DNA from 4 places in the Marinomonas sp. GJ51-14 genome. Region 1 is predicted to be linked to each of the others. Evidence: predicted binding sites of a transcription regulator. Region 1 holds the regulator's gene; each other region holds the start of a gene.
The links. Region 1 encodes FliA, which starts transcription of late flagellar genes. Its sites were predicted from a motif close to CTAAAGTTNNNNNNNNNNCNGCCGATA; they were not measured.

Region 1 (5,991 bases):
GCAACATCTTACCTAACGGTTTGATAACGACTTCTTCCTGACCAACCAATTGATCGACAACAAAGCCAACTTCACTCATACCAACCTGAACAACTACTACATGAGCTTCCGTAGGCATATCATTAGTATCCGATTTTTTAACTAGCCAATTTTTGAGGTGAAATATTGGTAGTGTTTTTCCTCGAATAACAACGACTTGCTGACCATCAACAATGTTGGTCTTTTTCAAATCAAGATGGAATATTTCATTAACACTTACTAATGGAAAAGCAAATGCCTGATCAGATAAAGTCACCATAAGTGTTGGCATTATCGCAAGGGTCAAAGGCACCTTAATGATAAAGCGTGAGCCCTGACCAAGTACTGATTTAATATCCAAAGTACCGTTTAATTGAGAGATTTTGGTTTTCACCACATCCATCCCAACTCCACGACCAGATACATCTGTAATCTCTACTTTTGTTGAGAACCCAGGAGCAAAGATTAAATTAAACGCTTCTTCATCAGATAAACGTTCAGCGGCATCCATATCCATCAAGCCTTTTTCAACGGCTTTTTTACGAAGGAAGTTAGGGTCCATACCTGCGCCATCATCTTCAATAGACAATAGTATATGATCACCTTCCTGCTCAGCAGATAAGATAACTGTACCAACACGAGGCTTACCATTCGCTTCTCGAATATCTGGCCCTTCAACACCATGATCCACAGAGTTTCTCACTAAGTGAACAAGTGGATCTGCTAAGGCCTCAACTAAATTTTTATCTAAGTCTGTATCTTCACCACGAAGAACAAGATTAACCTCTTTTTTCATGTTTCGAGCTAGATCTCGCACTACTCGAGGGAATCGACCAAAAACCTTTTTAATCGGTTGCATACGCGTTTTCATCACCGCGTTCTGCAAATCGCCTGTAACAACATCTAAATTTGATACAGCTTTCCCCATTGACTCGTCTTCACTTTGAAGACCTAAACGAACAAGGCGGTTTCTAACTAATACAAGCTCCCCAACCATATTCATTATGTCATCTAGACGTTTAGTATCGACTCGAACAGTGGCTTCTTGGGTAACTGGCGAGTTAGTCGTTTTTTCAGGTTCAGTGGTTTTAGTTGCAGATTTAGGAACAGGTTTAGGAGCAACTTTCGGCTTAACTGGTGCAGTCTTAGCTTCAACTTTAGCCGCTGCAGGTTCTGCAGCTTTTTTATCACCATTCTTTTCTTGCAAACTATCTAAAAGAGATTCAAATTCGTCTTCTGTTATCAGATCCGAATCACCCCCAACTTTAGGAGCTTCAGATTTAGATTCATCTGTTGATTTGCTTTCTTTTTTAGTTGAGTCAAGCTTATCAAGTAAAGCTTCAAACTCATCTTCTGTTATTTCATCAGAAGAAGACGAAGCATTTTCCACACTAGAGTTTTTATCAAGCCCTGGCGCACTATCGCCATGAAGCTGATTCAACAAAGCATCGAATTCATCTTCTGTAATTTCATCATCAGACTTTGGAGCTTCACTGACTTTCTGGGAGTCGTCATTAGAAGAATCGCCTAATGCATCAAGCAATGACTCAAACTCATCATCAGAAATATCAACAGGTTCATCTGATGAAGAGCTTTCCTCTACCTCATCAACTGGCTCTTCCGGCTCGTCGACCTCAACAACATCAACAGATTCTCCAGCCAGTTCTTCAGCAGTGGGTGCTTTTGCATACACACTAAGCGCTGCTATTAGTTCCGGAGCTGCACGCTCAGGCTCACCACCAGCACGCACGGTATCGAACATCTCATTTACAGCATCAAGCGCCTGTAAAACAATATCCATTAAATCAGAATCTATTTTACGCTGACCGTTTCTTAAAATATCAAAAACGTTTTCAGCATAATGGCAACAATCAACCAGTGCAGTTAATTGTAAAAAACCCGCACCACCTTTAACGGTATGAAAGCCACGAAATATTGCGTTGAGCAATGGCTTATCATCAGGGTTTTGCTCTAAATCTACAAGTTGTTCGGAAAGCTGCTCTAGTATTTCGCCAGCTTCTACCAAAAAATCCTGTAGAATTTCTTCATCGACCTCGAAACTCATCCTCAGCCCCTTTTAGAAACCAAGACTTGATAGCAAGTCGTCTACTTCGTCTTGACTATTCAATACTTCTGGGTTGTTTTGTTTATTAATAGCAGGGCCATGTCCACGTGTATCATCGTGTTCAGACTCTTCCTCTTGGTGTTCAATTCCGGAGATACTATCTACTCGTCCAGCAACAGCAACAAGATGTACAAGCTTCACCTCTACATCTCTGATTAAATCATTCACTCTAGAAATCACCTGACCAGTAAGATCTTGGTAACCTTGCTCTAGAAGAATTGTATTGAGGTTTGAATGCAAGGTAGTGGCACTTTCATCTGCATAACCCAAAAAGACATCAATGCGCTTATATAGATCGCGGAACTCTTGCGGAGTCAAATCTCGCTGAATTAAACGACTCCAATCTTTTCGAAGCCCTCTAGCTTGAGTCTGCAGTTCACTTGCCACAGGAACACTACTATCCACCATATCCATGGTCTTGTTGGCAGCGGCGCTAGTTGTCTCAATAACATAATTTAGTCGATCAGAAGCATCCGTGATCTTACTTGCATCACCTCCACCTTCACCAACAACTAAATCAATTGAATCTACTTGAAAATCACGTATAGCATCATGTAGGCTCCGAGTTAAAAGACCCACTTCGTTATAAAAGCTGTTATGACGAGCTTCACTTAACTCCTGGATTTTTTTATCGCGCTACTAAAATCACCAACTTCAAGGTGATTTAAAAGCTCTACTGCACCGTCTTTTACTAGTTGTTCAAATTCTACTAGCCCAGATCCCAATTTATTTGACATCTACATTTCCTATTTAGCTGCATCTATTCGTTCGAATATTTTCTCAATTTTTTCCTTGAGAGCAACTGCAGTAAACGGCTTAACTACATAACCATTCACTCCTGCTTGTGCAGCAGCAATAATTTGGTCACGCTTAGCTTCAGCGGTTACCATAAGAACAGGAATTGTCTTTAGTTTTTCATCAGCACGAACAGCGCGTAGCAATTCAATACCAGTCATCCCAGGCATATTCCAATCGGTAACAAGAAAGTCAATTGTTCCACCTTGAAGTATAGGCAACGCAGTCGTTCCATCATCCGCCTCAACTGTATTGGTAAATCCTAAATCCCGTAGTAAGTTTTTAATGATTCGTCTCATTGTCGAGAAATCATCAACAATCAGGATTTTCATGTTTTTATCCAATGCAACCTCCACACCCCAAAGGTATTATTCCAAAGCCCATAATTTAATCTCGCCAATTACTTAATCGAGCCCTTAAACGCATAGCCGCTTGACTATGAATTTGACTAACTCTTGATTCACTGACACCGATTACAGCACCAATTTCTTTTAAATTTAACTCTTCGTTGTAGTATAAAGACAATACTAATTTTTCTCGTTCTGGCAGATTATCTATTTCTTTCGCCAATTCACTTTGAAAACCACCTTCTTCAACCAAAGAGTAAGGCGTATTTTCAAATTCAGACTCTGCACTTTCTAAATTATTAGTATCAGAATCTAACATTTCTTCATAGCTAAATAACTGAGTCGACATGGAAGAATGAATCATTTCATGATATTCATCTATACTAATTTCCATGTGAGCCGCAATTTCCACGTCGGAAACTTCACGACCCAGCTTTGCTTCTAATTCTTTAATTGCGTTATTAACTGCCCTGCCATTTCGTCGAACTGAGCGTGGAGCCCAATCCGTTTTTCGCACTTCGTCCATTATGGACCCGCGAATACGAATACCAGCATAGGTTTCAAAGCTAGCACCTTTTGTTGATTCAAAACGCTTATACGCTTCAATCAAACCCATCATGCCAGCTTGAGTTAAATCATCTACATCAACACTATCTGGTAAACGCGCCAATAGATGATAAGCAATTTTCTTCACTAAATACCCATACTGCTCAACAATCGAATCTATCGACAGCGTCGCTTTTTTAGAGTATGTGTTATATCCATTCTTGGTCTGCATAAAATATTCTAAGCAACCTTTACTATTTAAGTTAGTTGCGCCAAGTCACTGTACTACATAGTTTGACGTAACGCTTTCAGTAATAACATATTTTTACTAACTACCATACTTTAATGAGCCATATAACTGACTATAGTGTTCTGCTGTATAAACAGCCCTACTAATCAGGTTATGTGCTCTTGCTGGCTCAATATCATCCGGTATACGTTGACCATCTGCTATATATACAACAGGTAAACCTTCTTCAATAACTACACTAATTGCCTCACCAAGTGAAGCAGATTCATCTAGCTTACTCAAAACACAACCATCTAACTGTACTTGTGAATAAACGTCGACAACCGTTTTTAATACTTGCCGTTGACTAGTACAAGGCAGTACTAAAAGTTTCTTCAATCCAGACCGAGCTCTTTTCATCATTAATAGTTGTCGCTCTAGATTTGAATCTCTTGGATTCATACCAGCAGTATCAACAAGAACCAATGAATAATTTGAATACTTAGCCAAAACTTCATTTAAGTCTGAATATTCATTAACCACTTCTACAGGAACATTCAGAATACGACCAAATGTTCGTAATTGCTCATGGGCTGCAATTCGATAAGTATCCGTCGTTATTAACACAACCCCATCAGAACCATGTTTTAAAACATGCTGTGCAGCGATTTTACCAATTGATGTTGTTTTACCAACGCCGGTAGGCCCCATAAAAGCAATACAGCCACGAAGTTCTGATGTATTAGAACGGACAGGAATGTAATCAGCCAAATGAGCCAATAGACGATTCCAATCATCCTCACGGTCTTTTAAATCAATATCATCTATCAATCTAGACACAACAAAATCAGACAACCCAAGCCCTTTGAGTTTTCCACGTATTCTGGACTCAACACCGGCCACTTTAGAAGAGGTACCATTTTCCGTCTGCTGTCGCTGTTCAAGAATTGCTCGCACGCTTTGAAGCTCTAGCTCCATATCTCGCAATTGCTTAGCACTTTCAGCGTTTCGTATTGATAAAGCCTCCTCCAACCGAGGATCTTCTTTATCATCCGACAATGGTGGCATTTCAATCTTTGAAGTAGATGTTTTTTTCTGGTGCGAAGTGCCATTCGACTCAGAATGCGTGTGCTGCTTGGCTTTCTCAATACGCTCTAAATACTCTGAACTAGGATCGACATACTTATTAGACCTAGGCTCTGGCGATCGTTTAGATGCCATACTAGAAGGCAATGAGCCATCGTAATCCAAAGCGGCTACAATCTCTATCTCACCTGTAGGGAGACGTTGATTTGATAAAATGACAGCATCAGGACCTACAGCATCACGAACTTTTCGTATCGCTTGCCGCATGTCAGGAGCTCGAAACCGCCTAATTTGCATGAATAACTTAATCCTTCCAGTATATTTTTCTTACAAATCCATAGCTTACCCGAAAGATTCAAATAAATATAGATACAATTAATTACATTTATCCTTAAATCTATTGGCCAATTACTCCCACAACAGTAATACGTTTATGGTCTGGAACCTCTTGATAAGAAAGAACTGACATATTCACCATACCATAACGCATAAAACGAGCCAACATAGGTCGTATAGGAGCAGAGACGATTAAAATTGGCGTATTCCCCATTGCTTCTTGCTGTTCAGCAGATTGACGCAATGAGTTCTGCAACTCTTCAGCCATTTGAGGCTCAAGTATAAGCGCTTCCTCATTTTTAATTCCCGATTGCTGACTCTGTTGAACCGTTTGCATCAACATTTTTTCCAACTGAGGTTCTAACGTCAATACTGGAATTTCTTCTACACCGTCTGCCAACGTCTGGATAATAAGTCGAGATAATGACGTTCGAACAGCCGCAGTCAATATCATAGGGTCTTGAGTTTTAGGCTGAACCCCCATAATAGCTTCAGCGATGGTACGCATA
Region 2 (5,991 bases), 120 kb from region 1:
CAAATATTTAGATATTAAGGCAAGCTTCACCGAAAAGGGTTTGATGACAATTCATTTGAAGAATGGTCAACCATTGGTTATGGATCAAAACCCAACAGAATTAAAAATGCAAACTGACCCGCTGGATCCTAAAAATATTAAGCTGATAGTCGATTTTGGTGATCATAATGTTGGCTTGAAAATGGATAGTCTTGGTGGCAGTATCGGTGGTTTAGTTGACTTTCGTACACAATTTAGTACGTATGCAGACCGTACGTTAGGGCAGCATGCCATTTCTATTGCCGATGCGATGAATGTGCAAAATGCAAAAGGACTTGATGGAAATGGTGATTTTGGTAAAGATTTATTCTCTTTAGGTGAAATAGACATTTTTACCACTAGGGATAATGTTCATAAGTTGCCTGATATTTCAGTAAGAGTCTCTTCGGGTGGCGCAAATGATATTACTAAAGATACATATGAGCTTACGAAAACAGATAGTGATCGATTTGCGATAACCAAATACGATGTGAATGGGAAGGCTTCTGGTCATCAGACGGTTTTTGATTTTTCTACATTAACACCAAGCGGCGAAGGGTATTATTCCATTGAAGGTTTGGGTATCGATCTTCGCTTAAAAGATCCAGATGATATTGAAGAAGGCGATATCTTTCGCTTTACACCAACAGAGCATGCTGCGACTAACTTAGGTTTAAACGCTAAGAATGGGCAGGCGTTGGCGTTTAGTGCTCCTATTGGGGTGAGCACTAACTCTGATAACTTATCTGATGCAAAGATCTCTTTGACTTCGATAACAAATACTAACCCTAAGACGTCAGCTTTTACCGCCAATGCTGAGCTTTATCCAAGCGCTCCTCATAAAATCTACTTTACATCTCCTAGTTCATATGTGGTTCAAGATGCATCTGGTATTGAAATAGCAAATGTTACTAATGTACAACAATATAGTAATTTACTTGAGCAAGCAGGCTTAGCACAGGAAGCAGGTTTTGATGTATCCGTTTCTTCGAAGCCACAAAGAGGGGATGAGTTTTCAATTAGTGTTGATGAAGTTGGCCCGGCGGATAACTTTAATGGTATTGCGTTAGTGGATTTGCAGAATCAATCATTAGTGGCTGGTAAAACAAGTTTGTCAAAATCGTTTGCAGGTTTCATTTCTTATGTTGGTAGTAAAACCGCTGAAATAGCTGGTCATGCAGAATCAAGTGAAGTCGTTTTTAATGATAGTATGGCTCGACGAGACAGATTGTCGGCGGTTAGTTTAGATGAAGAAGCAGTTAATCTTTTGAAGTATCAACAATCTTATTCTGCTTCAGCTCAAGTTGTTACTGCAGCTCGTACTACGTTTGAGACATTGCTTGGGATTATGAGGTAAGTTTATGAGAGTAACCAATAACTTAATTTATGGGCAGTCTAGCAGGGCTATTGGCCAAGCGAACGAAAAAATACTGAATGTTCAGGAAAAAATTTCGTCACAAACTGACATTGTAAAACCGAGTGATAATCCAGTTGGAGCTAGTCAGGTTTTAATGTACCAAGGTAGTACACATCAACTAAAGTTGTTTGATGATTCTATCAAAATGGCAGTAGGCAACTTAGAGTATCAAGAAGTCGCATTAGATAGTTTGAATGGCTTTATGGATGATGTACGTACCTTGTTTATTCAAGCTCAAAATGACATTAATACCCAAGAAGATATTGATGCCATTATTCAAGAAATTAAGCTCATTACAGATTCTATGGCTGAGTTGATGAATACAAGAAGTGCTGATGGAAGTTATGTTTTTTCAGGCACAGACACGCAAGGCCCACCTTTTGCCATCAATAGCCAGGGGCGTTATGAATGGGTTGGTAATGAAGGGCAAAAATATGCCCAAATTTCGGAAGATATGCGGATTCCTGTAACCGATTCAGGTAAGAAATTATTTCAAGATATTTGGACAAACCGTTCTTTTACATCGGAGTTACTGGCTGGTGATGTAACCGTGACAGCAAAGGTGAAAAACCAAGGTGACTTTGATCAATTCATGGAAGAAAACTACGATCCAGAAGATCCATCTGCGAATGTTTTCCGTCTATCAACTTTTCCTATTGATGTAGATAACTTTGCTCTAGATGCAAGTTTTATTGATTCCAATACAAAAACAGATCAAGACAGACGTAGATCATTTGATGGTGAGCCTGGTACATACAGCATAACGAATAATGCTGGTGAGGTTGTGGCTTCTGGTGATTATATTGCCGGAAAGCCGATTTCTCTTGGTGGTATGTTATTTATTGCTAGGGGAGCGCCTGGTGCGATCATTGATATTTCTTTAGATAAACCAAGACGTGATAACGTCTTGAATGAAATTAATGATACATTGACGGTTCTTGGCGATCGATATTCAACCCATGAAGAACGAGAGCAGTCTTTCTTCGATGCAACCACTAGTATTAATAATGCTCAGCAAATGATTCGAGAAGGTCGCTCATCCGTTGGTGCCCGACTGAATATTCTTCAAGATAGAGGAGATTTTAGTTCAGCGAATCAATTATCAAATGCTGTTGCTCAAGATAGAATAGGTGGATTAGATGTCGCTGCAGCGGCAACAGAGTTAGCAATGAAGGAGGCTGCATTGACAGCCTCTCAGAAAGTGTTTTCTCGTATTAGTAATTTGTCTTTGTTTAATCAAATGTAAGATCTGAGGTATAGAGTAAAAGATGTCAGCATTTAAAGTAGAGTCTTGTTTTGGGGCTGATATCAATGTTGGGTATTTCGATATGGATGAAATACTCGGGATTTTAGATCTGAAGAGTCAGGTATTAGGCAGTAAACGAGTTAAAAGTCTTATAGCAATGCACGGACGTAAAGATCGCATTGTTGGTGTGGCTATGAGACAAGTTACATTTGATGTACTGCGTCAAACATTAGATTCTCAATTCCTTCCTTATGACCCCTATTTTACAAATGATGAAAAGTTATTGAGTAGCCGAAGAGAGCGACTTTATGATGCACAAGAGCGATTTCTTATCTTGTGTATATCTATGGCTCATGGTCGATCGGTTCGAAGTCTTAAAAAGCTGAACCCTGATCTCAATACTAAAGAACTCCGCAGTAAATATGGTCGCAATCAAAGTTTGTTTCGTTACTTTAGGGAAGAACTAAACGAGTATACGAGAGATTACATACTGACCTATAAAGACCGTATGAAAAAACTAGCGGAAGGGAAGGAAAATAGTGGCCGAGACGAAAATTCTCCGACAGAAAGTAGTTTTGATGAAAAGACTGAACCTACAGCAACAACTACTAAGCCAGCTGTAGCTGTTAAAAAAATACCATTAGAAAGTAAGTTTATTCCGACTTCGTTTGATGATGAAACTTCCACTGCGTTAAAACTTTTCCAAGACGGGCACCTATTATTGTCTACTCAAGTTGAGCGTTTTAAGCGAGGAGAGCAATTAGAGATGATCGAGTTGATGCGTTTTTGTCGTCGCTTGATTGAGTCTCATACCCGTAATAACTTTTCATTAATGGCAATTCGTCATATTAAAGATGCTTCTTCTTATCTAGAGCAACATGCTATGGGCATGGCTGTTCTAGCCATTCACTTTGCTAAGGCAATGAAACTTTCTAATGCTTATGTGGAAGTAATTTCTCTTGGTGCTTTGTTATTTGATTTAGGCCGCTTTCGTTTACCTATTTCTATGGTGACAAAAACAACCAAGATGACAGCCGGAGAGTTTGATTTATTCCGTAAGCATATACAGTTTGGTGAGCAAATCTTACAAAAATGTGGGAATGTTCCAAAAGCTGTGTATCAGATGCTAGCGGATCATCATGAAAAAATAGATGGCTCAGGTTATCCTGCTGGTAAGCAAGGTTCAGAAATATCAGTTTATGGAAAAATGGCTGCCATTATTGATGCTTACGATGCTATGACGTCTGAGCAGCCTCATAAACCTTCAATGGGGCCAATTAAAGCTTGCCAACAAATGCAGAAAGAGTCTGGATTAGCTTTTGATAGTGAATTACTTGCCGTGTTCCTAAAGCATATAGGGAGCGTTCCTGTTGGTTCTTGTGTGTCATTATCTAATGGTCGTGTAGGCTTTGTTCTTACTTTAAATAAGTTTTTTCAACCTTCTTTGGTTCGACAGGTTTACAGTATTACAAATAAAGCTTTTATAGGCGCTACTGATATCGAGTTGAATAAGTCTGCTAACTTACGAACAGAGGTGGTAATTGAGAAGGAAATGGATCCACAAGCTTTAGGTCTTCAATTTATCAATCATATTTCTTGATTTAGGAGCTGCTTTTTAAAGTTGGCTCTTTAGCATCCACTTTTTAGCATCCACTTTTTAGCATCCACTTTTTAGCATCCACTTTTTAGCATCCACTTTTTAGCATCCACTTTTTAGCATCTACTTTTTAGCATCCACTTTTTAGCATCCACTTTTTAGCATCCACTTTTTAGCATCCACTTTTTAGCATCCACTTTTTAGCATCCACTTTTTAGCATCCACTTTTTAGCATCTACTTTTTAGCATCTACTTTTTAGCATCTACTTTTTAGGTACTTATTTTTTATGTTTTTAGTATGAAAAACGAACGATTTTGAAGCTGTTTTGGTGCGGCTTTTTTTAAAACTTTAGTGTTTTATATGATTTCTTTTAATTTTTTTAATGAATCGTTTTTTTATCACTTTTTTCGCATTTTTTTGCCTTTATTTTTAAAGTTATTAGTCCTCAGTTCGATAACTGTGAGTACCACTTATTTTGAGCTTATAAAAAATAAATACTCAAAAAAAGTATAAAAAAAGTTAAAGGAAATCGTCACAGAGTCGATAACTTTAATAAGAGACAAAAACCAAATAATCAATTAAATCAAAAGGTTGTCTCGTTTTTAAAATGTTCTTAGGAGAGAAGAAATGGCTTTATACGTAAATACTAATGTGTCCTCGCTGAACGCTCAGCGTATGTTAAATAACTCTAGCCGAGATCTAGATACATCATTTCAGCGCTTATCATCTGGTCGTCGAATTAACAGTGCCGCAGATGATGCCGCGGGTCTTCAAATTTCTGATCGTTTGACTTCTCAGATTAATGGTTTGAACCAGTCTGTACGAAATGCAAACGATGGTATTTCTCTAGCACAAACTGCAGAGGGAGCCTTGGACGAAACAACAAGCATGTTGCAGCGTATGCGTACCTTGTCTATACAGGCAGCAAATGGCTCAAACTCAGATAAAGATCGTGAAGCTCTACAACAAGAGATGGCACAACTGTCTAAAGAGATTAACCGGATTGCAGATACAACTACATTTGGTGGAGCGAATTTACTAGACGGTACCTATCAAGGGGTTTTCCAGGTTGGTGCCGATGCAAACCAGACGATTAGTTTCACAATGGAGTTTGGTGGTGCGAATAATTCTATCGATTATCAGTCAAATAATGGCTTCACCATGTCGGGACTTTCAAATCAGGCTTCTTTTCAGGTGAGTGAAACGACGGCGTCTGTTTCAACCATAGTTAACGCACAAAGTATGATTGCAATCATTGACTCCATGATATCAGCAGTAGATTTTAAACGAGCAGAGCTAGGTGCAATACAGAACCGTTTTAGCTCAACTATTACTAACTTAAGTAATATATCTGAAAACATATCAGCGGCTCGTGCGCGAGTCCGTGATGCAGATTTTGCACAGGAGACAGCGAATTTGACAAGTACGCAAATTTTGCAACAGGCAAGTAGTACTATTCTTGCTCAAGCAAATCAGCGTCCTCAAACTGCGCTTTCTTTATTGGGTAGTTAATTTATATAAAAACATGACGTGAGGCAGCCAAGATAGTTGCCCTTACAAATGATTCGAGTGTTTCTCGGAATATAGGCTACTTCTCTCTCCTAGAGGTGCCTCTTAGGCCGGGTGGATTTTTTCACCCGGCTTTTTTTTACCTAAATTATGGTTTTTTTAGGTATTTGGAGATGTTTAAGGCTTATGCCATAGACGGTTAT
Region 3 (5,991 bases), 110 kb from region 1:
GAGGAAAGAGATAGACAGTCATATTCGATGTTCTAGGGCAAATCACGTCTATCGAATACTGAGGTGTGGATATGAAAACATTGTAAACGAGAATTCTATTAAAAGCGTTTTGCAGTAAACATTTTGTTGCGTCAATTCAATGATGAAGCGGATTAATAACCAGCTTCCTTATTAAGTTTTTGTCGGAATAGCGAGGTTGTGATTATGAAAAACCATAGTAATGAAAAGACATATTCGTTTTTAGCAAATACTTGGCCAATGAGCATTGGCAATGTTTCGTCTTTTTTCTGGCAACACCGTAATCACAATAAGCGATCTAGGATAAGTTGCCTTTGTTAAGTGCACGGAAGGCTACTTGTATGAGAAGTAATGGTGATGAAAGGACATATTCGTTTTTAGCAAACACTTGGTTAATGAGTATTGGTAATGCTTTGTCTTTTTGTTGCGACGCTCTAATCGCAGAAAATGATCCAGCGTGAGTAATGTTGATCGAATGAGAGCGCGCTGTTTTATAGCTTATTTTTGTTAAGACGCAGTGGAGGCTACGTTTATGAGGAAGCATGTCAATAAAAAGACATATTCGTTTTTGGTAAACGCTTGGCTTATAGGTTCCTGCATGACTTTATTTTTTATCAAGCTTTTTACTAAGAGTATTTTGTTGTGAGCTTTATTTTGATTGGTTCAATGGCGAATCCTATTAATGATGTAGTGCTTCGTTGTGCATTGTTATTTAAGAAATTTATCGGGTTGGAAGATTGTTTTTATGAAAAAAGATAAAAATGGAAATTCATATTTATTTTTATCTTTAGAAAATACTTTTTACAACGAGTATTGCCCATTTTTTATCTTATTTTGGGGCAAGGAACTGTGATTTCTAATAGACAGATCGAATCGTGTCGGTTGTATGTGTTGCGAGCTTTAGCTCTATTGGTTTGGTGATGGTTGGTGCTTTTAGTCCATTTTTTATTGAGAGGTTATCGTTATGACGCCGCTTTTGTGGAAAACCGTAAAAATGAAAAGAGATTCCTGCTCTTACTTAAGACTTAGGATCCAGCATAGCTATTAGATTGATATCTTTTTGGAAAGGCTTTTTGAGCTAAAGAAATGCTCTAAGGTAAGTGGCATCTTTTGTTTAGAGGTGTGTTCTATCCATGTTAGCTGAAAGTATTCTTGATGAAGAGAAAAGAGCGTTTATCTCGATATCAGTTGGAAATTTTTGATAGATGCCATTTCATTTTTATTCGTTAGTGGAAATGGATTGTGGATAAAAGAGCTGTGTTTAGTCGTCAGAGATTACAAAGAAATGTTGGTTTTAAGATATAGCGAGCAATGTTTAGGTGAGGGAATATTTTGTCCCTGAATGGGAATTCTTTTACCTAAGAGGATTGCTTTTTTGCCCTTTGCTATTTGGCTTTGTTAGTTGGTGTTGGAGTGGCAAGGAAATGAATGAAAGATTTTTGTCAGTATTTTTGGGGCTTAACGTCTATGAATGTAATTTTGAACGTTTTTTGAGCAATAAATACTGAATTTAGGTTGATGATGCATTTTTTTGAAAAAAAATGTAAAAAAATTTAATTGTTTTTTAATTCTTTTAAAACAATTAGTTAGGCATTAATTTGCCGCTTGGTGGGATGGTTTTTTCCGGTATGAGGAAAAAAAATCCAAAAAAGGTTAAAGGTTTTCAAGGTCTTGTCGAAAACCTTAATACGATCTGCTTGTTTGCAGGATTTAACAAAAACCCTAGGAGGCTGTGATGGCTCTTTATGTAAATACAAATACTTCATCTCTAAGTGCACAACGTCAGTTGATGAGTTCTAGTAATGAACTAGATACATCGTTTCAGCGTTTGTCTTCTGGTAAACGTATCAATAGTGCAGCGGATGATGCGGCAGGTCTTCAGATTTCTAACCGTTTAACATCTCAGGTTAATGGTTTGAATCAGTCTGTTCGTAACGCTAACGATGGTATTTCTTTGGCTCAAACTGCTGAAGGTGCATTGGACGAAACAACTAACATGTTGCAGCGTATGCGTACTTTGTCTATTCAGTCTGCAAACGGCTCGAACTCAGACAAAGACCGTGTTGCTCTACAGCAAGAAGTTAAGCAATTGTCTACGGAAATTAACCGTATTGCTGAAATTACTACTTTTGGTGGTGAGAATCTTCTGGATGGTACTTTTGCAGGTGTTTTCCAAGTTGGTGCGGATGCTAACCAAACTATCAGTTTCAGTATGGAAACTGGTGGCGCGAACAACTCTGTTGATTTCAGTGCTAATGGTGGTTTCACCATGTCAGGTTTATCAAGCAACGCAGCTACAGCTCAGGTAAGTAGTACAAGTGCTTCTGTATCTTCTGTTGCTAACGCACAAAGCATGATAGATATTCTGGATACTATGATTTCTGCAGTTGACTCTAAGCGTGCAGATTTAGGTGCAATTCAAAACCGTTTTGGTTCTTCAATCAGCAACTTAAGTAACATTTCTGAGAACGTATCTTCTGCACGATCTCGTGTACGTGATGCAGACTTCGCAGAAGAAACTGCAAAACTAACAAGTACGCAAATTCTTCAACAAGCGAGTTCATCTATTTTGGCTCAAGCGAACCAACGTCCACAAACTGCTTTGTCTTTACTAGGCTAATAGCAATATGTGATAGCGAAAAGCTGGAGTTGTTAACTCCGGCTTTTGTCTATTTGGAGGAACTCTGTTATGTCAATAAATTCCAGTGATTTTTCTAAGCAAAGCATTAATTATTCTTTAGGCTCTGAGTCCCGTGTCGCAGAGGATTTTGCTGCTCTACGCCAAGCTAATGCTAAAGTTGTTGAAAGTACTGCCGATACAAGTAAAACGGATAAGGACAGTACTAATTCCCGGTCTTCTCGTTCTTTTGAAAAGGTGGAGGCGTATGATATTGAGGCTATGAATAAAAAAATGTCTCAGTTGAATGTGCAGTTAACCTTTGAATTGAGAGAAGATCGAAATCAAAATATAGTAAAAGTATTAGATCAAACTACTGGAGATGTAGTTCGTCAAATTCCAACGGAAGATTTTCTTAAAATGTCTGAGAGAATTGATGCTATTATGAGCGAGCTGAGTGATGTCAAGGGTGCCTTGGTCAACAGTGAGGTTTGATTTAGATAGTAAATAACGTAAAGCGTTAGGAGATAAAGTTATGTCGATTGGCTCATTAGGTGCAGGGTCTGGTATGGATCTGGAGTCCCTCGTCAAGGAAATGGTGAGCGCTCAAAAAGACGCCAAAGTCAGACTTTATCAAGATAAAATCAATGGATATGAGGCAGAACTATCTGCATTAGGTCGAGTGGGTTCAGCCATTGATAGTTTTAAGTCCGTTGTAGAAGCTCTCGGTGATGATGAGCTCTTTACCGGTCGAGACGCAAAAGTAGCTCAAGCAGAAGGTGAGGAAGTGCTTTCTGTTTCTACAGATAATACCGCTTCTAATGGTTCTTACGCTATTGATGTCAATCAATTGGCGAAGGGCAGTCGAGTTATGTCGTCACCAGGACTTTTTTCGTCTGGCGATGATGTTATCAGTAAAGTTGATTCCACACTTACATTTAAAGCTGGCGACAATGAATTTACGCTAGATGTCAGAGCTGGTACAACCTTATCCGAGTTACGTAATCAAATTAATACCTCAGAAGATAATTTTGGTGTATCTGCTAATTTGGTTGATGATGGAACCGGAAATTTATTTTTTTCAGTAACTTCTTCTATTCAAGGTGCTGGAAATACATTGAGAATTACCAATGATTTGCCTGTGAAGATAGATGACGAAGGAAATGTTATCGATCCAGTTGAAATCGAAGAAGATGATAGCGACATACCAGCTGAAGAAAAAGAAGAAGCTTTTGTTGATGAGCTGGATTTAGCTGGCGATGATGTTGATTTCGCCAATGATGGCGAGATTCCTGAAGATGAAGTCGAAGAGCCCGTTGAAGAATTAGCCGCTGTAGCTGATGACATAGAGCAAATTGATGAGGAGGAATCTGAGGATATTTCTCTTGTTAATGGTGGTTCTGAGTTAAGTTTGAACTCTGTTTCTACAGATGGAATGTTTGCAGGTTTGTATACTCCGCTTGGAGAGCAGGCTCAAGATGCTGTTATCACAGTAGACGGTATTCAAATTCGTAATAAGACAAATACCTTTGAAGATGCAGTTGCTGGTTTGACTATTGAAGCCATTGATTTAACAGAAAAAACAACGAAGGTTGATGTCAGTTTTGATCAAAAAACTGTCCAAGAAACAATAGAAGAATTTATCTCTTCTTATAATGATCTAGTTAGTTTATTCCAAGAGAGCACGGATAAAAATGCGGCCTTAAACGGTAACAGTATGATTCGTAATCTGCAGTCCTCCTTGTCTAGTCAACTTATGACTAGCCAAGCTGGAACTGGTACTTTTACGTCTATTTTTGACCTCGGTGTGAAAATGGACAATCAAGGTATGTTGAGCTTTAACAGCACTAAATTCGATGAGGCAATGAAAAGAGGTTATAGCGAGGTTGCACCTTTAATATCTGGTGAAAAAGGCTTGGCTAAATCATTAGAGAACCTTTTAGATAATTATACTGGTTCTGGTGGCATGACAAATTCTTTAAAAGATTCAGTGCGTAACTCAATAGATAGTTCTGAAGATGCATTAGAAGCATACGAAGACCGTATGGTTCGTTATGAAGAGTCACTTCGCACCAAATTTACCGGATTAGACTCTCGTCTGGCTGAGATGAACGCACAAGGTAGTTATTTGAATTCTGTCCTGGCAAAAATGTAATTGTTTGAAATTGAATATTTGAATTAATGGGGTTGTATATGTACAAGAGTAAAGGGATTCAGGCCTATAGAAAGGATTCAATAAAATCCGATTTAGCCTCAGCTGATCCTCATCGCGTGATTCAGCTCTTGATGCAAGGCGCATTAGAAAAGCTCGCCTTGGGCAAAGGCTGCATTGAACGTGCTGATTGGGAAGGGAAATCAGCTGCATTAACTCGTGCTGTCGAAATTATAAATGCATTGCGAGATGCTCTAGATAGAGATGTTAATCCTGAACTTGTGGACAATCTTGAAACGCTTTATGAGTATATGACTGTACGAATTACTGAGGCGAGTGCCAGTAAAGATACAAGTATTATTGACCAAGTTATGGGGCTTATTCTACAGATCAAAGGAGCATGGGATCAAATCTCTGCTGCCGATAAACAAGCCGCTTATGAAGGCCAAGATGAAGCTCGTGTAGGTGCTGTGTAATGTTTGATATGTCGTACTTAACGACGTTGAGTAAAGCATTAGAGCAAAGTGTTATAGATAAAAATATTGAAGAGATTCAGCGATTATGCCAGATTAATGATGGCTTTATTAGAGCAATTGAGCCTCTTGAAAATGATAAGCAAGGTAATGAATGCATAAAGCATTTTATTGCGGTACATCAATCTGCGACTCGACTTATTCGTGATGTACATCTTGAAATGCAAAAGCAGCTTTACCAAACTAACAAGACCCGCAAAAGTGTTAATAAATACAAAGGCGTAAAAAATGCAGAATGAGGAATACTCACCCTCTCTTGAGCATGCGGAAGCGTTTGTTTCTTTGTTTGAAAGAGGTGCAGCGCGCCTCAGAGAGAATGATAAAGAATTTACTGATCGATACCTAAGAAACATGACGGTTTTTTCTCATGTCATGCCTCATATATTTGAATCTTTCCAAAACTATCAACCACAGAAACGCCATATTTACATGGAAGAGAGTGGGGAGCTTAACCTTTATCGAGAAGATATTGGTGCGCCGCTTTTTTCTTCAACTCCCAAAGAGCAAGCCGCAAGAAAAGTTACCCAAGCATTTAAAACACCGAACAAAACAGTTTTGAATCTTGATCGTACTGAAAATCATCCAAGTCGTCATGTTTATTACAGTAACAAAATCCTAGATCAGATTGCATTTCAGTCTGAAGGTCTTCAACAGCAAAAAGAGTGGCCTCA
Region 4 (5,991 bases), 130 kb from region 1:
CATCTTTTGCCTGACTCAATACTTTATAAGCTTCTTGACTGATAGCATATTGAGGGTCGTTTGGATCTTCGCAGTACGTGAGAGCAACAACACCTGGTCGAACTACATGCATGATGTTATCTACATGGCCATTGGTTTCATCGTTGAACAGGCCTCGTTTGAGCCAAATGATGGTTTCCACGTTGAGATGGCTTTTTAGTAAGTTTTCTATTTCAGTTTTGCTTAGATCTGGATTTCGGCTTGGGTGAAGTAAGCATTCTTCGGTTGTATAGAGCGTGCCTTCACCATCTACATGAATAGAACCACCCTCTAGAATAAGTGACGTCTTGTAAACATCATCGCCAGTCACTTCAGCCATTTTTTCAGCGACAGCATTGTCTTGTTCCCAGTTGTCGTAGAGTCCGTCTAATTCTCCTCCCCACGCATTAAACTGCCAATTATTCACCCGGCGTGCGCCTTGGTCATTGACCACATAAGTACCGCCGATATCACGCATCCAACTGTCATCAGAAGGTATTTCAAGCACTTTGATATGTTCAGGAATAGCTTGGCGAGCTTGCAGGAAATGATCAGAACCAACAATAAAGGTAACGGAGGTGAATTGTGCAATTGCAGACGCTACAGCGATAAATTCATTTTGTGCTGGAATACCTTTCTCACGCCAATTGTCTTCTCGTACTGGCCATGCCATCCAAACTTGTTCCTGTGGTTCATGTTCGCCGGGCATTCGAAAGCCATCTTCTTTTGGGGTGGAGTTCAATATTTTGGCCACTTTTATGTCCTGCTTTTTCTTGGTCTGAATTGAGTGTGGTTTTGTCTATTTTATAATTCAAAGGAAGGAATCGTATAGGTTTATATTTTTATACAAAGAGGAGGGGTGAAACAGTTGTTTTAGAAGTGGAGTGAAATTAGTTTAATTCATTCTATCGAATGATGGTGTCCCCACCAGGACTCGAACCTGGAATAGCCGCTTAGGAGGCGGCAGGTATATCCTGTTTACCTATGGGGACATTATGATTGGTAGATGACTATTTTATACGTTAGTGATTTAGTAATGCAATATGGGCAGGAGATATCATATTGATTTTTATCGTATTTTAAGCTCGACCTAATGTTTGCTTACTGCTTATAGGGCGTGTAGAGCCTCGGGAAGTGTAAACTTTGTTTTTGCTGCTATGACCTTGAAGGAGTTCGAAAAGGTGCTTATTACGCTTTTGAAGTGTGTTTAGGATTTGAGCATTTGTATTATTTTGTGTTTTGCATTTTTTAAGTAATGCTTCACACTCTTGCATGAGTAGACGTACTTCATCCATAGAGCTATCTTGAAGATCTAGCCAGTCTTTGAAATCTTGCTCTGTTGGTTTTTTTCGGTCCAAAATGTCGAACTTAATAAGTATATTGACTCTTTTTTCATTAAGTTGGTTCATTTCATCAAGAAGAGTTTGTTTCTGCTCTGATAGGGAAATAATAATTTCGCTGTCTGATCCGCCATACGCCAATCGCTCTTCGTCAAGAAGCAAAGAGAGCTTTTGTAGCGTCTCTTTGCTTTTGATAAAAATCGGGGCAATAGGAATCATAAGATAAGTCGATTCAAGACTGTTTTATCGCAGTCTAAAATAACGAGTCCATAGAAGCCATATTGCTCGCTAGCTTCTGTGTATCTATTTTATAATCGCCTGCTGCAATCGCAGCTTTTATTTGTTCAACTTTATCCATATCAACGTTTGGTAGATCGTTGATTTTAGATTGTTGGCTTTGCAATGTTTGAGCTGTTCCGCTTAGTCGTACAGTGTCTTCAGCTAGAACTCCGCCATTCTGTACTGTATTTTGCTTTTCAGTTGCATTGCTTGCTGCATCATCTTTCTGCGAGCGTTCGCTTTTGTTGATGCTGCCTTGGTTTGATAGACCTGTAAAATTTATTGCCATTGGGTTTTTCCGCCCTTTTATGATTTGCCTGTCTATATTGTCGGCTGGGTCTACATAAACTTTAGTAAAAAGCCCCAGAAAAAAACAATTAATAAACCACCGATTAATCTCTACCTAATAGTTTACAAGAACCTCACTGTTAGTTACAACTTTGGCGTATATAATTCGCTCAGAACTGATGTTTTGTACACGAATTTGTTGTCCTTTTGTTCCATTTTCCAAAGCAACGCCATTCATCCTAACTATAATGCTTCCACTGCTTGCAGTTATTAAAACAAGATCTCCTTTTTTAACAAGCATAGGTTGGTTGGTAAGGTTCTCAGTTATAAAAGTATTTATACGTAAATTACGAGATGCTATTAGTCCATAAGGTGGGTTTTTCTGAGTAAAAACTTGCCCTCTTAACGTGGATAAATCTACTTCACCGACATCAGTGTTGGACCTGGTAATGACTTGCCCTCTATTAATGGGATTAATCGTTTTAATAGCAGGAATCATGATAGATTGAGTGACGGGTATATAGGATTTCCAAGTAGGGGAATCACAGCTAATTTCATAATTTGTACGTTTTGTTGCGTCAGGTCTTTGATTTGTTATTCGAATGGTTTCGTGCTCGCAATCAGGAAGGTAATTAAGGGCTGCGAGGTTATTAGGGGTAATGCTAATTGCTGCATCCGTATATATTTCGGATAAGCGAGGAATTTCAACACTATTTATATAGCGATTGATTTGTTCTTCGATAGAAGTGGCATATATTGAACCAGATTGGAAACAAAAGAAGGCTATTGTTAGCCTTATGATTCGCATGATTAGCTCTCTTTGTTTATTATTACGTTATTAATAAGATAGTTAGTATAATATTTTAAATCACTTTATCATTGGATGATGCATTTTAACAATTCTGAGGCCACCCTCAGAGTGATGTTTACACATTTTGGAGGCGTTTATGGCTGGAGTTTTGGATACTGTTAATCAACGTACGCAGTTAGTGGGAGAAAACCGACTGGAATTGCTGTTGTTTCGATTGAATGGTAAGCACCTTTATGGCATTAACGTGTTTAAAGTAAAAGAAATTCTTCAGTGTCCTAAACTAACATCTATGCCACATAGCTCACCTGTCGTTAGAGGTGTTGCTCATATTCGTGGGGGGACGATTCCTATTTTAGATCTTGGTTTGGCTACAGGCTCAAGCCCGATGGAAAATATTGATCAGTGCTTTGTTATTATTACCGAATACAATAGACGCATACAGGGATTCTTGGTTCGTGGTGTTGAGCGTATCGTTAATATGAATTGGAGTGATATTCAGCCACCTCCGAAAGGGCTGTCTAATGATAATTATCTGACTGCTGTTTGCCAGGTGGAAAAAGAAATGGTTGAAATACTTGATGTTGAGCAAATTCTTTCAGAAGTAGCTCCTACACGTCAGGATATTTCAGAAGGTATTGTGAATGATGGTGTTCAAGAAAACGCTAAGAAGCATCATATATTAATCGTTGATGACTCATCTGTTGCTCGTAAGCAAATTAAACGTTGTATGGAGCAGGTTGGGTTTGAGACAACGGTATTGTGTGATGGTCGTGAAGCGCTGAATTACCTAGAAGGTATCGTCGCTGAAGGAAAAGACATTACTGAAGTGTTTTCAATGGTTATTTCTGATATAGAGATGCCTGAAATGGATGGTTATACTTTGACAACTGCAATTCGTAACGACAGTCGTCTGCAAGATTTATTCATTCTGCTACATACTTCATTAAGTGGTGTGTTTAATGAATCCATGGTGAAAAAAGTAGGAGCGGATGGCTTCTTAGCCAAGTTTCAGCCAGATGAATTAGCTCGATTAGCTATAGAAACAGTACAGGTTCAATCCGAATGATATTTCGTTCTGATTCCTGTTATTTATGGAGTTTTAATGCTCAATAGTACAAATGCAATCACGCCTAATGGCTATATTAGGTTTAGAGATTATCTACAAAAGGTATGTGGAATCTCACTTAGTGATAATAAGCAATACCTGGTCGCTAGTCGCTTAGGAAAGGTGTTAGAGCGAGAAGGGTTTTCTAAGATTGAGCAGTTAGTTGATGCTTTAGATAGATCGGGAAGCTTTAAGCTTAAAGAAGAAGTCATTAATGCAATGACAACCAATGAAACGCTCTGGTTTCGAGATATACACCCTTTTACTATTTTAAAAGATAAGGTGTTGCCTGAGATGAAGGCAACACCTTTGCGAATTTGGTCTGCTGCCTCTTCAACAGGTCAGGAGCCTTATTCAATTAGTATGGTTATTGAAGAGTTTAAATCTTCTCGACCTGGTGTGTTGAAAGCTGGTGAAAGAATCATAGCGACCGATATTTGTACGAATATCCTTCAGCACGCTAAACAGGGTGAGTATGATAGTTTAGCTATTGCACGAGGTCTTGGTCCTGATTTGCAACGTCGTTATTTCGATAAAGTAAATGACCTTACTTGGAAAATAAAGCCGCATTTGAGCTCTCGGGTTGAGTTTAAATACCTCAACCTTATTGATTCATTCACCATGCTTGGTAAGTTTGATGTGATTTTTTGTCGTAATGTATTGATCTATTTTACTGTTGATTTAAAACTCGATATTTTAAAAAGAATGCATGCGTCTTTGAAGCCTGGCGGTTATTTGTTTCTTGGTGGTTCTGAGGCGTTAAGCGGCCTTTCTGATTATTTTGAAATTGTTCAATGTCATCCTGGAATAGTCTACAAAGCGAAAGCGCTTTAAAGGTTTGCATTAGTTGATTTAGTATTCTTTAGATTGGCTAATCTTTAATTAGTAGCAAAATATAAAGCCTACCTATTTTTGAATGGGTGGGCTTTTTTGTTTTTCAAACTCCCTCTTTAAATTTGCCGCTTTTTGCCGTGTAGTCTAGCTTGAAATATAACTGTATGAAATATATAGGTTTTTTGTTTTGGCATTATAATTGCTTTATATCCATTGTATTAATTAATTATGTTTTTCATTGAGGATTAAATGGCTATTTCTTTTGCAAGTGCATTTGCAGGACACGACAAGGCATTAGAGTTTAGAAGTGCTAGAGCTGCTGTGCTTGCAAATAATATAGCCAATGCGGATACGCCAAATTTTAAAGCGAGAGATATTTCGTTTGACTCACTTCTGAGTGATGAGCGCAATAAGTTGCAGCTCGCCGGAAGTAATGCTCGACATATATCTGCTGAAGGTTCTTTGTTTGAATCAGAAGATGGTTTGTTATATCGCAATGGTAGTCAACCTGCACTGGATGGAAATAATGTCGACATGCAAAGAGAGCAGGCAGAGTATGCTCAAAACTCATTGCAATTTGACACGAGTTTTATGTTTTTAGATAGAAAAATTAGCGGCATGAGAAAAGCGCTTACAGGGAATTAATAACAATGTCTTTAAGTAATATTTTTACCATCTCTGGATCCGCAATGAGTGCTCAAACGGTACGTTTGAATACGGTCGCAAGTAATATGGCGAACGTAGATAGTGCTGCAAGCTCTGCAGATCAAACTTACCGTGCACGCAAGCCTATTTTTTCTCAAATGATGAATGACAGCATGCGAGATTATGGCTGGAGTAATGCTGGTGCTGATAATAGTGGTGCGGGTGTTGGTGTTAAAATAGATGGTATTGTTGAGTCAGATGCACCTTTACAGCCTAGATATGAACCAGATCATCCAATGGCTAATGATGACGGCTATGTATTTTATCCGAATGTGAATCCAATAGAAGAGATGGCAGATATGATGTCGGCATCTCGATCTTTTCAAACAAATGTAGAAATTATGAACTCGGCAAAAAGTATGATGCAGAAAATGCTCACGCTTGGGCAGTCGTAGGAGCTGACAGATGGCAAATATATCTGATACTAAAGGTCTTGGTAATCTGATCTCTCAATATGGGACGGACTCGGCTAAGGCAAAAGCTGGTGTTGAAAAACCAGAAGTCTCAGCAGAAGAGACAGGAGCATTAGCGGATCAAAATGTATTTTTGAAGTTGTATATTGAGCAGCTGAAAGGTCAGGATCCAACCTCTCCCCAAGATGCTAATGATAT

Region 2: a site for FliA is predicted at 4,799-4,825, ahead of AC0L3Y_RS08675 (flagellin N-terminal helical domain-containing protein). Genes of this name have one in related genera too.
Region 3: a site for FliA is predicted at 1,672-1,698, ahead of AC0L3Y_RS08680 (flagellin N-terminal helical domain-containing protein). Genes of this name have one in related genera too.
Region 4: a site for FliA is predicted at 1,965-1,991, ahead of flgM (flagellar biosynthesis anti-sigma factor FlgM). Genes of this name have one in related genera too.

What each region holds. Positions count from the first base shown of each region.
Region 1 is NZ_CM147879.1:1,912,685-1,918,675, reverse strand. It holds gene AC0L3Y_RS09235 (chemotaxis protein CheA) at 1-2,083, opposite strand, end outside; gene AC0L3Y_RS09230 (protein phosphatase CheZ) at 2,096-2,722, opposite strand; gene AC0L3Y_RS09225 (hypothetical protein) at 2,755-2,880, opposite strand; gene AC0L3Y_RS09220 (chemotaxis response regulator CheY) at 2,890-3,270, opposite strand; gene AC0L3Y_RS09215 (RNA polymerase sigma factor FliA) at 3,326-4,063, opposite strand; gene flhF (flagellar biosynthesis protein FlhF) at 4,160-5,443, opposite strand; gene flhA (flagellar biosynthesis protein FlhA) at 5,544-5,991, opposite strand, start outside.
Region 2 is NZ_CM147879.1:1,795,677-1,801,667, forward strand. It holds gene flgK (flagellar hook-associated protein FlgK) at 1-1,375, shown strand, start outside; gene flgL (flagellar hook-associated protein FlgL) at 1,380-2,681, shown strand; gene AC0L3Y_RS08670 (HD-GYP domain-containing protein) at 2,704-4,281, shown strand; gene AC0L3Y_RS08675 (flagellin N-terminal helical domain-containing protein) at 4,907-5,791, shown strand.
Region 3 is NZ_CM147879.1:1,802,630-1,808,620, forward strand. It holds gene AC0L3Y_RS08680 (flagellin N-terminal helical domain-containing protein) at 1,754-2,638, shown strand; gene AC0L3Y_RS08685 (flagellar protein FlaG) at 2,708-3,130, shown strand; gene fliD (flagellar filament capping protein FliD) at 3,171-4,790, shown strand; gene fliS (flagellar export chaperone FliS) at 4,829-5,263, shown strand; gene AC0L3Y_RS08700 (hypothetical protein) at 5,263-5,559, shown strand; gene AC0L3Y_RS08705 (motility associated factor glycosyltransferase family protein) at 5,549-5,991, shown strand, end outside.
Region 4 is NZ_CM147879.1:1,782,057-1,788,047, forward strand. It holds gene aguA (agmatine deiminase) at 1-772, opposite strand, end outside; tRNA gene AC0L3Y_RS08585 (tRNA-Arg) at 935-1,010, opposite strand; gene AC0L3Y_RS08590 (flagella synthesis protein FlgN) at 1,098-1,577, opposite strand; gene flgM (flagellar biosynthesis anti-sigma factor FlgM) at 1,612-1,926, opposite strand; gene flgA (flagellar basal body P-ring formation chaperone FlgA) at 2,041-2,733, opposite strand; gene AC0L3Y_RS08605 (chemotaxis protein CheV) at 2,873-3,802, shown strand; gene AC0L3Y_RS08610 (CheR family methyltransferase) at 3,839-4,675, shown strand; gene flgB (flagellar basal body rod protein FlgB) at 4,925-5,320, shown strand; gene flgC (flagellar basal body rod protein FlgC) at 5,326-5,775, shown strand; gene AC0L3Y_RS08625 (flagellar hook assembly protein FlgD) at 5,786-5,991, shown strand, end outside.